Regions from separate parts of the Paenibacillus sp. FSL P4-0338 genome, predicted to be linked through region 2. Evidence: riboswitches for the same ligand, from Rfam matches in the RefSeq annotation. Region 2 holds a riboswitch; the other holds the start of a gene.
The links. Region 2 has a riboswitch for glycine ahead of gcvT (glycine cleavage system aminomethyltransferase GcvT). Riboswitches for the same ligand answer to the same signal wherever they lie in the genome.

Region 1 (10,592 bases), 460 kb from region 2:
CTGAATTGCCCCCGCCGCATCCGGTAATGCCCAGTATCACGGCGGTTAGGGCAGCAAGCACCGCGCCCGAGCTTCTGGTTGTTCTCATTTGTATGAACCTCCTCAATGATAATTAGATCATATATTCTAACCGGCATTTACGCCAGAGCTAGACCAATTAACCTTTGATCGCACCAATCGTGAGGCCTTTGGTGAAGTACTTCTGGAAGAACGGATAGATGAACAGAATCGGACCAATCGACAGCACAACCATGGCCATCCGCAGACTTTCGGTCGGAACGGATTCCTGTACCATCAGGGCGACACCGGTGCCGGCAAGCTGGGTTTTGAAGAATTCGGCTTGGCGGATCATCTGAATCATGACGTACTGCAGCGAGAACTTATTGGTGTCATTAATGAATAGCATGGAGTTGAACCAGTCATTCCAGTACATCAGCGTAGTGAACAGTCCGATGGTCGCCAGCACAGGCAGGGAGATCGGCAGCACCAGCTGGAAGAAGATCCGCCACTCCGAGGCCCCGTCGAGCTTGCCGGATTCAATCATCTCCTCCGGAATCGTCTGCTGGAAGAAGGTGCGGGTGATGAAGATATAGAAGGCATTGGACAGGCCGGGCAGAATCAGCGCAACCAGCGAGTCCTTCAGATCGAGATAGTTCACATATAGCAGATAGAAGGGGACAAGCCCTCCCGAGAACAGCATGGTGATCAGCAGGTAGAAGTTGAATGTCTTTTTAAAAGGAAAATCCTTCCGGTAGAGCGGATACGCATACAGCGCAATCAGCAGCACGGCCAGAACAGTTCCGATAAGGGTAACGGTCAGGCTGACACCATAAGCCTTAACCAGTGTCTCCGAATGCTTGAACAAATATTGGTACGCGGACGCGTCGATATGATCGGGCCAGAACTTGTAACCCTGCAGCGTCAAGGCCTTCTCGTTGGTTAAGGAGATAGCGACAATGAGCAGGATCGGCAGGATACACGCCAGGCTGAAGGCGATGAAGAATACATTCAGAATAATCTGGGCGGTAGTAGAGCCTTTGGTATAAGGGTTGCTTCGGGATGCAGTAGTCATTAGAATCCTCCGTTTCTAGAAAAGCGCCGTATCGCGGTTCAGCTTACGGGCCAGAGCGTTCGCGCCGATGACCAGGAAGAAGCCGACGACAGATTGATAGAAGTTCGCCGCAGAGGACATCCCCAGGTCATTGAGCTGGATCAGGCCCCGGTAGACATAGGTGTCGATGACGTCCGTAGTCGAGCGCAGCGCACCGGAGTCCAGGGTCACATGGTAGAACAGCCCGAAGTCAGAGCGGAAGATACCGCCCATGTTAAGAATCGTGAGAATCACCATGATCGGCGTAAGCAGCGGCAGGGTAATCTTGGTAATCTGCTGCCATTTGCTGGCCCCGTCCATCACCGCAGCTTCGTACAACTCTTCGCTGATGCCGGTGATGGCTGCAAGGTAGATGACACTGCCGATCCCGATGGAGTGCCACATTTTGGTGATCCACAGAATGTAAGGCCATGCGTTAGGATGCATATAAGCGTTCACCGAGGAGTAGCCGAACATCGGCAGAATATGCTTGACCAGGAAGCCGTACTCCGGGTGCAGGAAGGCATAGACGATGAAGCTGACCACGACCATGGACAGGAAGTTCGGCATAATCATCACGGTCTGGAAGAACTTCGAGGCCAGCTTGTTACGCACCTCATTGATCGCAATCGCCAGCGAGACGGAGAGAATAAGGCCTGAGATAATGAAGACCACATTGTAACCCACGGTGTTGATGGTCACCCGCAGGGCGTCAGAGGTGGCGAAGAGGAACCGGAAGTTATCCAGCCCGGCCCAGGGACTGCCCATAATGCCATCAATGTAGTTGATGTTCTTGAAGGCAATGAATAATCCGAACATCGGAATATAGCAGTTGATGAAAAAGATAATCGACGTGGGCAGCAGCATCAACAGCAGCACCCGGTATCGCACGATATTGTGCAGCAGACGGCCGAAACGGCCCTGGGGCGGTGGCGCTAGCTTGGTGTTCATAGCTTGTGGTGCAGGATTTGCCATAAGTTCTAACCTCACTCTACTTGTTCTGGATGAATTTATTATAGTAGAGCGGATGAACGGAATTCTTTCTTGTAAATGACTCTGTTTATTCAAAAATGACTTTTATGCAGAGACGTTATTTCTGTACTTATGTCACAAACTAGCAGCCGGGAAGCGTTATTCTTGTATATTCTTCAAAAGCAAAGGAGAAAAGCTATGTACACGATCAGCTTAAATACGATGAAGAAAGCAATTATAGCAACAGCAGTAACCGCTGTACTCGGAGGGACAGTTGTCGGCGGGGGATACTCTTTACCCGTAGCGGCGGCAGCCGATGTTAACAAGGATAATAAGGCGGGCAGCGTGTTCGCGGCCAGCGATAACGCCACTCTGAAGGCGATTGTTCAGAAAAAGCTTGCTGCCGCCCCGAATCAGGCCGTGACCCAGGAGGGGGTAACCCTGACACTAACCGATCTGACCTATGACAGTAATCAATTTATCGCAGGCATCCGGCAGGACGGAGGGACGGTGGACAAGAACGGTTCTTTCCTAGACCAGACCAGGAATGTGGACGTGTTAATCAATGGGAAAAAGCTGTTGTACGATACTTCCATCAGTACAAATCCGGAGGATACGGACACAGCCTTGATCTATCTGAATAAGGGCGCGATGAAGCAGCAAATCCCGGATAAATTCGACCTTACGCTGAAGACTTACGCCAACGGGGTGAAGGAGCCGTTTGTTTTTAAAGTTCAAGTGAACAAGCTGGGGACCCTCTTAAGCTTGAAGCCGGGCGTCTCCAAGAAGAACAGCACATTCAGCTACACAGTGACATCCTTCCAGATGACCCCGTTAACAATGTCTCTGCAGGTGAGCTTCAAGGGCGCAGTTCCGGCGGCGGCCAAGTCCAAGGTGAGCCCGGAGAGAATGTTATATGACCTTGTGGATGAGAAAGGGAATGTGAGCTCGCCGTGGGGCAAGCCGTTTGAGAAGGTTAAGACAAGCGGTACTGAGGAGCAGAACTACGGTGCTTTTCCGGCCGTCCCGAAGACCATTAGTGTTAAGCCGTTTACGTATGCCAAGGATGCCAGCGGGAAAATGTTCAAGGACAAACAGGGCCAATGGGCTAAAACCTATTATAAAGATCTGGAAACCAAAATTACGGTTAAATAACAAGCGATGTAACTAATGTTATTGACAGAAGTCTGGGCTATGAATAGAATTGACAAATATTTAGATGAAGTCCGCTTCAAATAATTAAATATTCGCAAGCTATGAAGGCTATGGATCACACTATAGCTGGAGCAGCTTCTGGAGAGACTGCGGGAGACCGCAGCGCCGAAGGGTTCACAATCTCAGGCAAAAGGACAGAAGAGTACCGGATTTCTATTTCCCTGGCTGATTCCCTTCAGCGTGGGCAGATAGCTTATTTGGAACCTCTTATGAACCGGGAGATTGGATGATATCCAGTCTCCTTTTTGCGTATTTTCAGCATTGTATACATTAAGGGGGAAACAGGTATGGCACAGACAGAATTAAAAAGAGAGCTTGCAAACCGGCACGTCCAGCTTATCGCCATCGGAGGTACGATTGGCACAGGTTTATTCCTGGGATCGGGCAAGGCAATTCAGCAGGCCGGGCCCTCCATCATGCTTACGTATCTGATCGTGGGAATCGCCGTGTTTTTTGTGATGCGTGCGCTGGGGGAACTGCTGCTCTCGAAGGCGGGGTATCAATCTTTTACAGACATTGCTGAGGATTACTTGGGGCCGCGCGCGGCATTCATTACAGGCTGGACCTACTGGTTCTGCTGGATTATGACGGCGATGGCCGATGTGATTGCAGTGGGCGTCTATGTGCAGTACTGGTTCGATATTCCGCAGTGGGTACCGGCCGTGATCTGCCTGATCATTCTGCTCGGACTCAATCTGCTAACGGTCAAAAGCTTCGGGGAACTCGAATTCTGGTTTGCTCTGATCAAGGTAGTTACGATTCTGGCTCTGATCGGCCTGGGGATTGTCCTGCTGGTGACCCAGTTCAAGACGGATGCAGGCTCAGTGTCGGTCCGCAATCTCTGGGAGCACGGGGGCGTATTCCCGAACGGGGTGAAGGGCTTCCTGTTCTCCTTCCAGATGGTGGTATTCGCTTATGTCGGCGTGGAGCTGGTGGGGGTATCGGCAGCGGAGACGGCGAATCCTGAGAAAAACATCCCGTCCGCGATCAACAAAATTCCGCTGCGGATTCTGTTCTTCTATGTAGGCGCGCTCTTCGTGCTGCTGTGCATTAATCCCTGGACCCAGCTTAGCGCGTCTGAAAGTCCGTTCGTGCGCACCTTCAGTCTGGTCGGGATTCCGATTGCTGCGGGAATTATCAATTTCGTGGTCTTAACCTCGGCGGCCTCCGCCTGCAACAGCGGGATGTTCTCGACCAGCCGGATTCTCTACAATCTGAGCAGAAGGAATCAGGCCTCCCCTCAGCTCGGCAAGCTGAACCGGAATCATGTGCCTGCGAATTCCCTGTTTATTTCTACTATAGTAATCTCTGCCGGAGCGCTGCTCAGCAAGCTTATTCCGGGTCAGGCCTTCGGCATCGTGACTACAATCAGCGCCATTTGCTTCATCTGGGTCTGGGGCGTTGTGCTGGTCTGCCATATCAAGTATAAAAGGAACCGCCCGGATTTACATGCCGCTTCCAAATTCAAAGCGCCGTTCACCCCGGTGATTAACTATGCTGTCCTGACGCTGTTCGCCGCCATTCTAGTGATCATGCTCTTTGCCGACGAGACCCGTCCGGCGCTGCTGTTTACTCCGCTCTGGTTCATTCTGCTGTTCGTTCTGTACTCCATCAGAAGCCGTAAGGAGAAAAACGAACAGGAAATCAGTATAATCAATACATAAACTGATTTCAGGATGAAGAGGGTGCAGCCGCCGCATGAACAAGACAGACCGCATGTTAGCCATCGTACTGGAGCTGCAGCGCAAAGGGGTCGTACGGGCAGAGGATCTGGCGTCTGTCTTCGAGACTAGTGTAAGAACCATCTACCGCGATATCCAGGCGCTTAGTGAAGCCGGAGTGCCGGTGGTAGGAGCTACAGGTCAGGGATATTCACTGGTAAAGGGGTATTTCCTGCCCCCGGTCAGCTTCACAGCGGAGGAGGCTGTGACTCTGCTGATCGGGACAGATTTCGTGGAGCAGCGGTTCGATACGGAGTATGGTAACCGGGCATCCGCAGCAGGCAGGAAGATTGAAGCGATTCTGCCGGGTGATGTCAAGGAGAATGCTGCCCGGCTCCGCCAGAGCATCCTGCTGCTGAGTACCAGTAAAGATAAGCTGCAAGGACAGGAGAAGGAGTACATGGAGCAGATCCGCCGCGCGATTCTGGATCAGCGGAAGATCAGCTTCGGGTATACGAAGGGCAGACAGGAAGCTGACGGAAGTCACCGGAGTATCCGAACCGCCTCGCCGTATGGACTTGTCCTGAACAGAGGCGCCTGGACCCTGGTCGCCTGGTGCTGGCTGCGGCAGGAAATCCGTCATTTCCGGTTATCCAGAATGAGCGGGCTTACCGTTCTGGATGACCGGTTCGAAGTGCCTGCGGATTTCGATCTGCACGAGTATCAGCCGGAGGATGACCGCCATGTACGCGTGTGTATTTTGGTGCATCCCGAGATAGCTGACAAGGCGGCTGAATCGAATAACTTTTATCTGGAGGCCGTGGAGGACCGGGCAGACGGCAGGCATATGACCTTCCGCGTACGCCAGCCCGGGGACCTGCTGCAATGGGTGCTTGGCTGGGGAGCGGGGGCAGTTGTCCTGGAGCCGGAAGCCTTGCGGAAGCTTGTGCGGGAGGAAACGGTGAGAATGCTGGAACGCTACTGACATAACGTTGTCAGGAGCGGTTGTGTATATTCAGGTCAGACCTTAAGAATAAAGGAGTTGCCTGAATACTATGAATATGAATACGAAGATTACGGAAGCCTTACAGCAATTTGAAAAGACTGCGAATCACTATCTTATGGAATTAGATACCTTCAGTATGGAGCAGCTGCTGCGGCAGCCTGCCGAAGGAGAGTGGTCTCTCGGGCAGATGGTTCAGCACTTAATACAATCGGCGCTGTACATGCAGCTCCGTAATATCGATCAGTGTCTGGCCGGAAACGGGGAAGCGGCGGGGAAGGAAGCAGAGATGACTCCGGATGGTAAAGCGGTTTTTGCCGGGGGCAGCTTCCCGCCTGTACGCGTTCATGTTCCGCCGTCACCGCAGTATACGCCGGTGCAGCCGGAGAGCAAGGAGCAGCTGATCCAAGGCCTGAACACAGTAATTGAGCGGATGCGCGAGACCCTTCCGAAGCTTGCGCAGGCACCTGAGCACAGCACCGCCCCTCATCCCCGGTTCGGCCCCTTGTCTGCGGCAGAATGGTATCTGCTGATTGAGATGCACTACCGCCATCACTTGCTGCAGCTGAACCGGTTGAAGGATTTCATAGGATCAAGTGTAGCGCAATAGAAGAACGCCAATAAGCCGAAGCCTTCAGCAGTAGAGTGAGGGCTCCGGCTATTTTGCTACACTGATCACGTCGAGGGTTCACGTGCCCAATGTGATCGAAAAACCAGCCACAATGGTCAATTTTTAATTATTCATTTTTGAATAAAGGAGGTTTGTCGCAACATGTCGAACTTAACTCTTGATTTCGCTGTACCCTGAAGCTAACTGAATAAAAGGAGATCCGCACCTATGAAAAACATCGTACGCTCCCTTGAAGATATAATAAATCTCGCGCCCGTTCTGAAAGCTGCTTTTCCATACGATATCTCGATTGCCGTCTGTGATACCGAGAAGTTTCTCGCCTATTACCCCGGGGATTCCATTGATCTGGGGATTCGCGCCGGGCAGATTATTCACGCGGACGAACCTCTGTATCACGCACTGAAAAATGATGAATACTCAAGGGCCAATGTTCCCAAAGAGTATTATGGATACGAATTTGTGGGTACGGTCCTTCCGGTACATGGAGAGGATGAACGTGTCTGCGGGGCGGTCTGCATTCAGGTGCGCAGACAGACCGAGCTGCGGGAAATTGCTGACCGGCTTCTCTCAGAAGCTGCTGGTCCAGTCAGAGACCACTGCTGCAAGTGTCCACAAAAGCGATGAAGTGCTGGCCGTTCTGAGGAAGGTTGCCGACCAGACGCATCTGCTTGGAATTAATGCGGCCATTGAGGCCGCCCATGCCGGAGAGAAGGGCCGGGGCTTCGACATTGTCGCCAGAGAAATCCGCAAGTTCTCACAGGAGACCGAGCAATCCGCGCAGCGGATACGGGACACCCTGCGGGAGATCCAGACAGCGATGAAGGGAATCGGCCAATCCATCGGTCAGATTGCCTCAGTGGGGCAAGAGCAGGCAGCTTCAACGCAAGAGATGTCCAGCTTCATTGAGGAGATCCGGGCGATGTCGGAGCAGTTGAACCAGTTCGCGCAGAAGCTGTGAGGCAAGTGTGGAAGCTCCCTGCATAGTCCCGCGAATCTTACAGATGTGCGATCAGTGTGGCTGCCAGCGCCAGGAAGGCCGGGAGGCCTTGCATCAGCAGGATGGATCTCTTAGAGGTGAGTCCGCCGTAGATGGCCGCAACCGCCACACAGATCAGGAAGAACAATTGCAGCTGGTAACCGAAGTCTGCGCTCGGATGCAGCAGGCCCCAGACTAGACCGGCTGCCAGGAAGCCGTTATACAAGCCCTGGTTGGCAGCTAGCGACTTCGTCTCCCGGGAGAAGGCAGGGGTCAATCCGAACGCCTTCTGTGCCCTCGGGGTGGTCCACAGGAACATCTCCAGTACTAGTATGTACACATGCTCTAGTGCTACTAAGGCAACAAGAATTAAACTTACAGTCATCATAACGAGTCCCTCTTTTCAAGTAATGTGAATCAAATCAATTCTTTATTTAAATTGTGCAAAATATAATTTTACGAACTTAAATATACCGGACTTTTTGATATTTGTCAATTTACTACAAATCGTAAAATTGTAATGTAGAGGGGGCAAGAAGAATGATACATATAAGAACGCTAACCCCGTCTGATGCCGAAGCCTACCGGGCGCTTCGTTTGCAGTCGCTGCAGCAGCACCCGGAAGCTTTCCTTAGCTCCTATGAATCGGAAGTGAAATTGTCCACTGAGACGACCCGGATCAAGCTGGACCCCTCGGACGGGCATTTCACTCTAGGTGCTTTCTTGAACGGGGAGCAGAGGCTGGCGGGAATGGCCACCTTGTTCCGGGAGAGCAGGCTCAAGATTCAACACAAAGCACATGTCTATGCAGTATATGTAGATCCGGATGCCCGTAAACATGGCACGGGCCGTGCGCTGATGCTGGAGCTGATTGCACGGGCGAAGGCCGCGCCGGGACTGGAGTTGCTTACACTGACGGTAACGTCCAATAACGTTCCGGCCACAAGACTCTACGAATCTCTGGGATTCGTCCGCTATGGCACAGAGCCGAAGGCGATGAAGCTTGGCAGCGAGTATCTGGATGAGGATCTGATGGTGCTGATGCTGTAAAATACAGCAAAAGCCCCTCCGCCTTTTCGGCAGAAGGGGCAGAGATGAAGGGGCGGTTGCTTACTTCGCAGACTTTCCGCTCAGGATGGCCTTCACCTGGCTGACCATTGCCGCTGCGTCAGCACTGGTGACACCGTCCTGCGGACGGAAGCTTCCGTCTTGATCCAGCTTCACGATCTTGAGGGCAAGCGCGGTCTGAATAGCTCCCGAGTTCAGGATATTGATCTTGTCATTATCCTTGATCTCCACCGGGATCAGCTTGATCATCGGCAGTTGGCCGCTGGTCTGGAGTGTGTTAATGAGCAGATAGGTGAACGATTCGCGGGTCACGCTCATATTCGGGTCAATCTTGATCTGCAGGTTCGCTTCCCCGGCAGCATCCTTGATGTACTGGACGGCTTCGGTTGCGGTAATCGTCCCGCTCACTGCACCGGGTGCCGGATGTGCCTTCAGATAAGAGAGTGCATTGCTGATGGCTACTGCCGCTTCTGCACGGGTGATCTCCTGCTTCGGGTTAAGCTTGCCGCTGCCATCCAGCTTCAGTACACCGTAATTCAGCGCACGCTGCAGGGCACCGGAGTATTCAACCTTCACCTGATCCTGATCGGCATACTCCATTACTACTGGCTTAATCATCGGCAGACGGTTCGTGTTCTCCATCGCATCAATGAGCTGGTAGGTAAACTCTTCGCGGGTCAGCTTCTCACCAGGCTTCAGATCCGCAGGCAGGTCCAAGCCGTGCACACCGGCAATAATCAGCGCCTGTGCATACCAGGCGGAGTCACTCGCGTTCTTGAAATAGTCGGTGGCATGCGGCTCCTTCACGAACCGGATCGTATCCAGATTGAGATCAAGCGCACCCACGATCATCTGCACCCCCTGGGCTGCTGTGATGCTGAGGTTCGGGCCGAACAGATCCGCGCTGATGCCTTTAATCAGGCCGCTGTTCTGAAGCGCGATAATCTTGTCTTTATCCTGCACGTTATGGATATCCTTGAAGGCCGCGGCCGAGGCGAATTGTTGTCCTGTGAAGCTGAGCGCCAGAGCGGCTGCTGCGGATAGTGTGATCATCTTGAATGTCTTCTTCATGTCCAGTCACCTCGTAGTGTAGTTTGTGGTTTATTTGTGATCATAGACGGCGGCATAGTCAAAAAGGTTCCAGCAAAAATAAAATAATCAAAATCATAAAAAAAGCACTGGCCGCATCGGGCTAGTGCCGTTTTCTCATACAAATCTCCTGCCATCTCATAAGCCATCCATACTGCACATCACAGAATTCTTTCGTTACAGACTGTAGCCCCTGGCAGCGGACAATTCGGGATATAATCTGATAATGCCTTACCGCAATGAAGTCAAAAATCGCGTAGATCTCAATGTCACTCAGGGTTCGCACCTTAGAATACCCGGTATAGAAGCGTTCAAATAAACGCTGGGTAGCATCATACATGGAGTCGTGATATTGATTAAAATGAGTAGCGTCTGACATGTATGCCACGTCCATGCCTGGATAGTCTCCGGAGGCATCATCAAAATCCATAAAGACATACTGCCCATGGCGGTTCCTAATTATGTTGCCTGTATGAAGGTCGCCGTGACAAAAGCCTCTTGGGAGCTTTGACATACGGCCCCACAGTTCATTTCCATATTGTTCAAGATCGGACATGGAGTTTGAATCACAGTCCAGTTCGCTCATAATAGAGAGATAATCATCAATATATTCATCTTTTGTACGCATAATCAATTGTTCTACAGGGTAGTTCTGCATTAGCTTATGAAGCTCGGCTGTCTGGTAACCGATAAGCTCCGCTTCGGCAAATCCATCAGGATTGTCACCCTCTACATAGTCGTAGAGCACAGCGGTAAGCCAGCCCTCCTGAGCTTCAAGAAGAATGTGATTCTTAAGTCTGGCAGTCCTCAGGACCGTCACAGCCGGAAAGGAATGAGCCTGCAAATAGTCAAGAATTCGTATAGACTGCATGGCATCGGCTGTTTTG
Region 2 (10,592 bases):
CGGGGAGCTAAAGCTACCCGCCGGTTCAAAATCATCCTGGGCATCCGCAGTGAGTTGTAGCGGGGAGCTGATACTATAAATTGCTGATCGGGCAGTATTGCTGTTACGTGTGTTTTTTGCTTACCGCTGGAGTGCAAGTGTGAGGGATATTTAAGTGGAATTAGTACATCTAGTTTGGTGCAACCGTTGCATTTATAACAAACAGTTGGAAAAACAACACTTGTTCAGCCCGATTTTCGCTGAATCCGCAGAGTTCCATGGAGAGAAGTGGAGTTTTTCCAACTACGTTCGTACTCCACGCCATTCCAGCAATATTAAGTGCCTTATTTCCAACTACGTCTACTCTACAAGTTAGAGAATAAGTAAGGGGGCGTTCTGTCTCCCCAAAATGTATGAAACTTGTGAAACCTGCCGCAATAGATTAAAAATACCCCATGCCTCTCCTGTAAGAAGGGACATGGGGTATTAGGGTTATCAGCTACACCGTCTCAGAAGTCTGTAGTTCCATAGCCAACGTACGTTCCGTATCACGGATCAGGACAGGCTTCAGGTAGCGGCCAGTGTAGGATTCCTCAACAGTAATCAGCTTCTCCGGTGTTCCAGTGGCTAGGACCGTACCGCCGCCGCTGCCGCCTTCCGGTCCCATATCGACGATATAATCGGCCGTCTTGATGACATCGAGATTATGCTCGATAACCAGAACCGATTCGCCTGAATCGACCAGACGGTGCAGTACCTCAAGCAGACGGCCGATGTCATCCACATGCAGGCCGGTTGTCGGCTCATCCAGGATATAGAGGGTCTTGCCGGTGCTGCGGCGGTACAGCTCCGAAGCCAGCTTCACACGCTGAGCTTCACCGCCGGACAGGGTGGTTCCCGGCTGGCCGATGTTAATATAGCCCAGACCTACATCCAGCAAGGTCTGCATTTTGCGGTGAATCTTCGGAATGTTCTTAAAGAACTCCGTTGCATCCTCCACTGTCATTTCCAGCACATCCGAGATATTTTTGCCTTTATATTTCACTTCCAGCGTCTCGCGGTTATACCGTTTGCCTTTGCAAACTTCACAGGGCACGTAGACATCCGGCAGGAAGTGCATCTCAATCTTGATGATCCCGTCTCCACGGCACGCCTCACAGCGGCCGCCCTTCACATTGAAGCTGAAGCGCCCCTTCTGGAAGCCGCGTACCTTGGCCTCATTCGTCTTGGAGAACAGATCACGGATATCATCGAACACGCCTGTGTACGTAGCCGGATTGGAGCGCGGAGTACGTCCAATAGGGGACTGGTCAATTTCGATGACCTTGTCCAGATTCTCCAGGCCGCGGATTTCTTTGTGCAAGCCTGGGCGAACCTTGACCGCCTTGTTAAGCTGGCGGGCCAGACTCTTGTAGAGAATCTCGTTAATGAGCGAAGATTTGCCTGACCCGGATACGCCGGTTACCGCTGTGAACACACCGAGCGGAATCTTTACATTCACATTCTTCAGGTTATTCTCCTTCGCTCCACGGATCTCGATCCAGCGTTCATTATCGGTTGGCCGCCGCTTAGCAGTCACCGGGATGAACTTGCGTCCGCTCAAGTATTCACCGGTCAGGGAACCGGGGTCCTTCATAATCTCCTCCGGGGTCCCTTGGGCAATGATTTGGCCGCCGTGTTTGCCAGCTCCCGGTCCAATGTCGATAATATAGTCAGCCGCCATCATGGTATCCTCATCATGCTCAACAACAATGAGCGTATTGCCGAGGTCACGCATATGGGCCAGTGTAGCAATCAGGCGGTCATTATCCCGCTGATGCAGGCCGATACTTGGCTCATCCAGAATGTAGAGGACTCCCATCAGACTGGAGCCGATCTGGGTAGCCAGCCTGATGCGCTGGGCTTCCCCGCCGGATAGAGAACCTGCTGACCGGCTAAGGGTCAGATAATTCAGCCCCACATTCACCAGGAAGCCTAGCCGGCTGCTGATTTCCTTGAGGATCAGATTGGCAATCGCTGTTTCTTTCTCACTAAGCTTCAGATCTGCGAAAAAGTCCAGGCAATCCCCAATGGAAAGATCCGTCACATCGGCAACATTCCGCTCATTGATGGTCACCGCCAGAATCTCTTTCTTGAGCCGCTTTCCCTTACACGAATGGCAGGGCTTGGCGCTCATGAAGCCTTCAATGAACTCACGGATACCCTCAGAGGCTGTATCACGGTACCGGCGCTCCAGATTAGGAATTATTCCCTCAAACGCAACGAGAGCGTCTTTGCGCTGGCCGAAGTCGTTCTCATACCGGAAGCGGATCTTCTCGCTGCCCGTTCCGTGCAGCAGCTTGTTCATATGCTCTGGCGACAGGCTGCTGACCGGTACATTCTGCGGTATTTTGAAATGCTCGCATACAGATTTCAGGAACTGTGGATAGTAGTTCGACGTACTGCCTGTCCAGGCCAGGAAAGCTCCTTCTTCAATGGACTTCTCCATATCCGGGATCAGCAGATCGGGATCGACTACCATATTCATCCCCAGCCCGTCACACTCAGGGCAGGCCCCAAATGGGCTGTTGAAGGAGAACATGCGCGGCGCCAGCTCTTCTATGCTGAATCCGCAGACTGGACAAGCAAAGCTGGCACTGAACAACAGCTCTTCCTGGCCCATCACATCAACGAGAATCTGACCGCCGGACAGCTTCAGCGCAGTCTCCAAAGAATCGGTAAGCCGGGTCTCGATATCATCCTTAATCACAATCCGGTCAACAACAACCTCAATCGTATGCTTTTTATTCTTCTCCAGTACAATATCTTCCGTCACTTCGCGTAGTTCACCATCCACACGTACACGGACGAAGCCTTGCTTCGAGATATCTGTGAAGAGACCCTTATGCTCACCCTTACGGCCGGAAATGACTGGGGCCAGAATCTGCAGGCGAGTCTTCTCCGGGTATTGCATAATCCGGTCCACCATCTGTTCGACGGTCTGCGAAGTGATCTCTATGCCATGATCCGGACAATGCGGATGGCCAACCCGGGCAAAAAGCAGCCGCAGATAGTCATAGATTTCCGTAACCGTCCCTACCGTGGAACGCGGGTTACGGCTAGTAGTCTTCTGATCAATCGATATGGCCGGAGAGAGTCCGTCGATGGAATCTACATCCGGCTTCTCCATCTGGCCCAGGAACTGGCGGGCATACGCAGACAAAGACTCCACATACCGGCGTTGTCCCTCGGCGTAGATGGTGTCGAAGGCCAGGGAGGATTTACCCGAACCGCTCAGCCCCGTTAGCACGACGAAGCGGTCACGCGGAATCGTTACGTCGATGTTCTTGAGATTATGGGCCCTTGCGCCCTTGATTACTATACTTTCATGTGCCAACGGTACCTCTCCTTTAAGGGGAATTTAAAATGGAAAAACATTACCTTTCGATCCCTCCCAAACCCTCCCTTCCAAGGGAGGGCCCCAAGGGTTGCACCCTCTGGACACCCGCAAGCTCGGCGGAAGGAATTAGGTTGGTGAATGGACGACTACTGGGGCAATGGGCCCGCTAACCCCTACGGGGCCGCTCCTACGATTAGAGCGATTCGGCTCGCTGTGGCTTGCCGACAACGCTGTCCCTCCGGGATACGCGCTAAGGGCTTAACAGCGGGCTGTCCCTTCGGGATACGCAAGGACGTGGCCCCTTTATCTTCAAAAGGAACGGCCTGAATAGCACCGTTCCCTGGATCGTTAACTTCAGCGCCGGGTTACTCTGCCCGCAGTTCAAGCAAGGCATCGCGCAGCTCGGCGGCGCGTTCGAATTGCAGGTTCTTGGCGGCGTCCTTCATCTCGGCCTCCAGGCGCTGCATCAGGCTCTGTTTGTCTTTCTTGTTCAGCTTGCCGCCGACACCGGTGAGGTAATCGGCCTTGGACTCGGCCACCTTGGTCGCCTCGATGATGTCGCGGACCTTCTTGTTGATGGTTGTCGGGGTAATCCCGTGCTTCTCATTATGAGCCATTTGAATCTCACGGCGGCGCTGGGTTTCGCTCATTGCCTTCTCCATGGAATCTGTTATGCGGTCCCCATACAAAATAACACGCCCGTCAGAGTTACGCGCGGCCCGCCCGATCGTCTGGATCAGCGAACGCTCGGAACGGAGGAACCCTTCCTTATCGGCATCCAGGATGGCGACAAGCGAGACCTCCGGCAGGTCAAGACCCTCTCTAAGCAGGTTAATACCGACCAGCACGTGGAAGGTACCCAGACGGAGATCACGCAGGATTGCCATCCGCTCCAGCGTCTTGATATCAGAGTGCATATAACGTACCTTGATGCCAATCTCCTTGAAGTAGTCCGTCAGGTCCTCAGACATCTTCTTCGTAAGGGTGGTAACGAGTACACGTTCATCGCGTTCTACCCGGTCACGGATTTCACTAATCAGATCATCGATCTGTCCTTCGGTAGGACGCACTTCTATAATCGGGTCAAGCAGACCGGTAGGACGGATAATCTGCTGAACCATAGTATCGCAATGCTCCATCTCATAAGGGCCCGGTGTTGCGGACACATATACAATCTGGCTTACCTTGTCTTCGAATTCCTCGAATTGCAGCGGACGGTTATCCAACGCAGACGGCAGGCGGAATCCATGCTCCACCAGGACGGTCTTACGCGCACGGTCACCATTATACATCGCCCGGATCTGCGGAAGCGTAGCATGGGACTCGTCGATCACAATCAGCATATCATCCGGGAAATAGTCCATCAGCGTATAAGGAGTAGCTCCCGGCTCACGGAAGGTAAGCGGACCGGAGTAGTTCTCGATTCCCGAACAAAAGCCGACTTCCTTCATCATCTCGATATCATAACGGGTCCGCTGCTCCAGGCGCTGAGCCTCCAGCAGCTTGCCTGCTCCATTAAGCACAGCCAGCCGCTCCTCAAGCTCACGTTCAATATTAACAAGGGCTACACGCATCGTCTCTTCCTGGGTGACAAAGTGGGACGCAGGGAAGATCGCAATATGATCTCGTTCGCCGATCAGTTCGCCTGTCAGAACGTCTATCTCCGTGATCCGCTCGATCTCGTCTCCGAACAATTCAACCCGGATCGCATGTTCTCCCTGGGATGCCGGGAAGATCTCAACGACATCCCCGCGTACACGGAACGTACCGCGCACAAAATTAATATCGTTACGCTGATACTGGATATCTACGAGCCGGCTCAGAATCTGATTACGCGGCTTCTCCATCCCTACCCGCAGCGAGAGCAGCAAGCTTCCATATTCCTTCGGCGAACCGAGGCCATAAATACACGACACACTCGCCACAATAATAACGTCACGGCGTTCGAACAACGAGCTGGTTGCAGAGTGGCGGAGCTTGTCGATTTCTTCATTTATGCTGGAGTCTTTCTCAATGTAGGTATCAGAGGAAGGAATGTACGCCTCAGGCTGGTAGTAATCGTAGTAACTGACGAAGTAATCCACGGAATTGCTTGGAAAAAATTCTTTGAACTCACTCGCCAGCTGTGCAGCAAGCGTCTTGTTGTGCGCAATGACCAGCGTCGGGCGGTTCAATTTGGAAATCACTTGCGCGATGGTAAAGGTCTTGCCTGTACCTGTCGCTCCCAGCAGCGTCTGGTGCTTCTTGCCCTGCCGGATGCCGTCCACTAACTCTTCTATGGCATGAGGCTGATCGCCCTGGGGTGTATACTCGGACTCCAGTTCAAAAGTCTTCGTACTGACGACAATATCACTCATTTGCCCGTCTCCCCTCTATCGTCTAGAATATATGAATATATTATAATTTTAACCCTAATTATCCTTCATCCATACCATACTGAAAAATATGGAAGATAGGAATGCACGTTCCCGTTTATTATACAGCGTTGCCCAGACTGTTGCAAACCATAATATATAGAAATTTAAGGAGCCTGAATTTATGGATTTCATTACAATACTCGGCCTGCTGGCCGGAATTGCCGCTATGATCGGCGGTTTTCTGTGGGAAGGCGGCAGCCTGTCCGGCCTGCTGCAGCCCAATGCTGCCCTGATCGTGTTCGGCGGCACCCTTGCGGCGGTGCTCATCAGCTTCCCGGGGTCCAAGCTCCGCAGCATTCCGGCGGCGCTCCGCCTGGCTTTTGACCGGCAACGGGATACCAGCCGGGAACAAGCCGAAGAGCTGATTGCCATGGCTGCACTCACGCGGCGCGGCGGTGTTCTCGCCCTGGAGAAACGGGCAGAAGAACATCCCGATCCCTTCACCCGTGAAGGCCTGTTTCTGATTGTCGACGGCAATGACCCGGATCAGGTCCGCCAGATCCTGGAGCTTGGGATGGATGCCAAGGAGCTGAAATATGAAGGCTATGCCAAAATATTCGAAGCCGCCGGCGGCTATGCACCGACCATGGGCATTATCGGTACCGTTATGGGGCTAATCCGGGTTCTAAGCAATTTAACGGACCCTTCCAATCTGGGTGCGTCGATTGCCGTAGCTTTTACAGCAACACTCTATGGCGTAGCCAGTGCCAATCTACTCTTTTTACCCATCGCCTCCAAAATCAAATCCCGCAGCCAAAGTGAGCTGGGCACCATGGAGATGCTGCTCGTCGGCATTCTGTCCCTGCAGAATGGGGATCACCCGCATCTGGTCCGGCAAAAGCTGGCCCCTTTCCTGACAGACGCTCCTAAACGCAGCATCCGCACCAGCCCGGAGGAACCGCTATGAGACAAAGAAACCGCCGGCAGCCCCGTGCCGCCGCCGGCAAGGAGAGCCGGGACCGCTGGATGATTACCTACGCGGATCTGATCACGCTTCTGCTTATTTTCTTCGTGATTCTGTATGCTATGAGCAGCTTGGATTCGCAGAAGTATGCCATTGTCAGCGGCTCCTTATCGGATACCTTCAAGAGCGGAAGTGCAGTGCTGGAAGGCGGAAGCGGCGTGCTGGAAGGCAATCAGGGAATCACCGGGGCTGGCGTTTCGAAGGGTCATAATGAAGACGGTGGAGACACTGGCGCTCCTTCAGCCACAGACTCTGCGGATGCGGACGGGCTGAATGGAACCGGGCAAACAGGAGATGGGGCGGGGCACCAGCCGTCAGCGCGCGAGCTTGCTTTTCGGGAACAGGAAGCGAAGCTGGCTGCTCTTATGGGCGTCATCACGGAGTATGTGGAGGAGAATAACCTTGGGGAACAGATTTTTGTTGCTGATAAGCCGCAGGGCATTGCCATCACGCTGAGTGACCGGTTCCTGTTCGATGCGGGAAAGGCTGAGTTGAAATCCCCTGCCTTCCCTGCACTGCGCCAGCTCTCCGGCCTATTCCGCGGTATCGGCGCTACCATCAGCATCGAAGGCCACACCGACAATGTTCCCGTGACACCAGGATCAGTGTACAAAGACAACTGGGAGTTATCGGGCGCCCGGGCGCTGTCCGTCCTGCGCTTTTTTCTGGACAAAGAGGGGCTGAGCCCTGATACCTTCCAGTACGCAGGTTATGCCGATACCCGGCCTGCTTACGATAATACAACCACTGAGGGAAAGCAGCGGAACCGCCGGGTTGAACTGATTGTGCTGCGCCAGCTTCAGGAGAAGGAGTAAGATACAGACGCAAAAAGACAGACCTCTCACATTAGTAACATCTAATGTTATAAAGAGAGGTCTGCCGTATTAACATCCGCTTCCGCAAATAAGCTACCTTTTATTCCCCAACCAGTTCCTTGTACGCAGCCGCATCCAGCAGGCCGGTTACTGCCTCTCCGAACTCTGCATCAAGCTCCAGCTCAAAAATCCAGCCGTCCCCGTAAGGGTGATCGTTGATCAGCTCCGGGCTGGCCTCCAGCGCATCGTTGATCTTGGTCACCTTGCCTGATACGGGTGAATATAGCTCCGATACGGTCTTCACGGATTCGATACTGCCCACGCTGTCGCCTGCGGAGATCGCCGCGCCTACTTCCGGAAATTCTACAAACACGATATCGCCCAGCAGATGCTGCGCATGATCCGTAATCCCTACACGTACTACGCGTCCCTCGCCCTGCTGCGCCCACTCATGCTCTTCGCTGTATAGCAGGTTGTCAAGCACTTCACTCATGTCCAAGCCGCCTCTTTTCCGTAATTGGAGTTCTAAATTTAGTTATAGCCTAAGTTATCGGCTTGCCTAATGTCAATATAACTGACAGTAAAATTAAATTTGTCAACTTTTTGACGTTTTTTGATTGACAGGGCAGAGGGTTACCCGGTTTAATGGAGTCAGTAGAAAAACATATGGTTTGCGAATGATGGCATAGGGAGAGACTGTCTCACAGGAAGACAGCGCCGAAGGAGTAAGCCCGGGATGGGTGAATCTCTCAGGCAAAAGGACCTTTGCCGGACGCATCTCTGGAGAGCATCCGGGTGCCTGCGCCGCAGGCTTCACGGATCACCAACGGGGAAACCTGCGCTTCATTGCAGGGTAACTCTCAGGTACCAAGGACAGAGCGGAAGTCCATTTATGCATGCGTGCATAATGGCTTTCGCCTGTCCTTTTTCGTATGTAATCAGACCAAGGGAGTGACAAGATGGAGTCTTTGAGAAGAACGCCTTTTTATGACCTCTATGCCGCTTATGCGGAGTCCAGATGTATTGATTTCGGCGGCTGGGAGCTGCCGGTGCAGTTCACCGGCATCGTGAAGGAGCATGAAGCCGTCCGTGAACGGGCCGGACTGTTCGATGTCTCCCACATGGGGGAATTCATGGTTACCGGGAGCGGTGCAGAAGCCTTCCTCCAGAGAATGACCACGAATGATGTCACCCGCCTGGAAGACGGCGCAGCGCAGTACACCCTGATGCTCTACCCAAGCGGCGGAGTGGTGGACGATCTGCTGGTATACCGGCTGGGCGTGGAGCGTTACATGCTTGTCGTCAATGCGTCCAATATCGACAAGGACTTCCAGTGGCTGCAGGAGCATCTTACCGCTGAATTCAGCGGCGTCAGTCTGAAGAATATCTCGGATGAGACGCTGCTGCTCGCGTTGCAGGGTCCGCTGGCAGAGACGATTCTGGCCAAGGTCACGCAGGTGTCTCTAACAGAGCTTAAGCCGTTCCACTTCCTCGAACACGCTGAAGTCTGCGGCGTCACCGTCCTGCTCTCCCGTACCGGATATACCGGTGAGGACGGCTTCGAGCTGTATGCTCCCGCAGATACAGCAGCAGCACTCTGGAACGGCCTGCTGGACGCTGGCGCTCCGCATGGCCTGACGCCTGCCGGACTCGGCGCACGCGATACGCTCCGCTTCGAAGCCAAGCTGCCGCTGTACGGCCAGGAGCTGTCGGCGGAGATTACGCCGCTTGAAGCCGGTGTCCAGTTCTTCGTGAAGCTGGACGCCGGCGATTTCATCGGCCGCGATGCCCTGCTGAAGCAGAAGGAAGCCGGTCTGCCCCGGCGTCTTGTGGGCCTGGAGATGATCGACCGCGGCATTCCCCGTTCCCACTACCCTGTGTACGCGGACGGAGTGAAGATCGGTGAAGTAACGACTGGCACCCAGTCCCCGACCCTGAAGCGGAATCTCGGACTCGCCCTGCTGGACGCTGCCTATACGGAGATCGGCACAGAGGTGTACGTGGAGATTCGCGGCAAGCAGCTCAAGGCTGCCGTCATCAAAGCCCCATTCTACAAAAGAAGCCAAGGAGTGAAGCCGCAATGAAGCACCGCTATCTGCCAATGACTGAGCAAGACCGCGCAGAAATGATGGAGACCGTAGGCATACAATCCATCGATGAGCTGTTCGCCGATATTCCGCAGTCTGTCCGTTACCAGGGAACCCTGCCGATGTCCGGCGCCTTGGACGAATACGCACTGCTTCGCCATATGAAGGGCCTGGCTGACAAGAATGCCGACTTCGATACCCACACCAGCTTCCTGGGCGCCGGATTGTACGACCACCACGTTCCGGTCGTCATCAACCATGTGATTTCCCGTTCGGAATTCTATACTGCCTACACTCCTTACCAGCCGGAGATCAGCCAGGGGGAGCTTCAGGCGATCTTTGAATTCCAATCCTATATCTGTGAGCTGACCGGCATGAAGGTTGCCAATGCCAGTATGTATGACGGCGCAACCGCCTTCTCCGAAGCGGCTGTGTTGGCCGCAGGCGCCACCAAACGCAAGAAACTGATTGTCTCCCGTACAGTTCACCCGGAAGCGCGTCAGGTGCTGCGTACCTCCGCCAACGCCTGGGGTCTGCAAATTGTAGAGATTGACTATGCTGACGGGGTAACGGATCTTGCCAAGCTGGCCGAAGCCATCGACAGCGATACCGCTGCCGTTCTGGTTCAGTCCCCCAACTTCTTCGGCGGGATTGAGGATCTGCGCGGGATCGAACCGCTGATCCATGCGGTTAAGGGACTGCTTGTCGTCAGCGCGAATCCCATTGCACTTGGCGTATTGGAGTCTCCCGGACGGCTTGGCGCAGATATCGTTGTCGGTGACGCGCAGCCGCTGGGAATTGCCGCTTCGCTCGGCGGTCCGACCTGCGGATTCTTCGCCGTTGCCGAGCCGCTCATGCGCCGGATGCCGGGCCGGATCGTCGGCCAGACGGTTGACCGGAATGGCAAGCGCGGCTTCGTGCTGACGCTGCAAGCCCGCGAACAGCATATCC

Region 1: linked by a shared signal. The riboswitch ahead of MKZ07_RS22225 (amino acid permease) and the one ahead of gcvT (glycine cleavage system aminomethyltransferase GcvT) in region 2 are both predicted to bind glycine.

What each region holds. Positions count from the first base shown of each region.
Region 1 is NZ_JBBOCG010000001.1:5,050,685-5,061,276, reverse strand. Features, by position in the region: gene MKZ07_RS22245 (ABC transporter substrate-binding protein) at 1-88, opposite strand, end outside; gene MKZ07_RS22240 (carbohydrate ABC transporter permease) at 158-1,072, opposite strand; gene MKZ07_RS22235 (ABC transporter permease) at 1,088-2,065, opposite strand; gene MKZ07_RS22230 (DUF5643 domain-containing protein) at 2,261-3,217, shown strand; glycine riboswitch at 3,346-3,425, shown strand; gene MKZ07_RS22225 (amino acid permease) at 3,565-4,941, shown strand; gene MKZ07_RS22220 (helix-turn-helix transcriptional regulator) at 4,976-5,923, shown strand; gene MKZ07_RS22215 (DinB family protein) at 6,000-6,551, shown strand; gene MKZ07_RS22210 (hypothetical protein) at 6,780-7,196, shown strand; gene MKZ07_RS22205 (methyl-accepting chemotaxis protein) at 7,198-7,530, shown strand; gene MKZ07_RS22200 (DUF1304 domain-containing protein) at 7,568-7,936, opposite strand; gene MKZ07_RS22195 (GNAT family N-acetyltransferase) at 8,089-8,598, shown strand; gene MKZ07_RS22190 (S-layer homology domain-containing protein) at 8,659-9,687, opposite strand; gene MKZ07_RS22185 (phosphotransferase enzyme family protein) at 9,809-10,592, opposite strand, start outside.
Region 2 is NZ_JBBOCG010000001.1:4,589,292-4,599,883, forward strand. Features, by position in the region: gene MKZ07_RS20185 (DUF3977 family protein) at 1-60, shown strand, start outside; gene uvrA (excinuclease ABC subunit UvrA) at 479-3,355, opposite strand; gene uvrB (excinuclease ABC subunit UvrB) at 3,724-5,715, opposite strand; gene MKZ07_RS20200 (flagellar motor protein) at 5,897-6,682, shown strand; gene MKZ07_RS20205 (flagellar motor protein MotB) at 6,679-7,554, shown strand; gene gcvH (glycine cleavage system protein GcvH) at 7,655-8,047, opposite strand; glycine riboswitch at 8,232-8,329, shown strand; glycine riboswitch at 8,333-8,433, shown strand; gene gcvT (glycine cleavage system aminomethyltransferase GcvT) at 8,514-9,638, shown strand; gene gcvPA (aminomethyl-transferring glycine dehydrogenase subunit GcvPA) at 9,635-10,592, shown strand, end outside.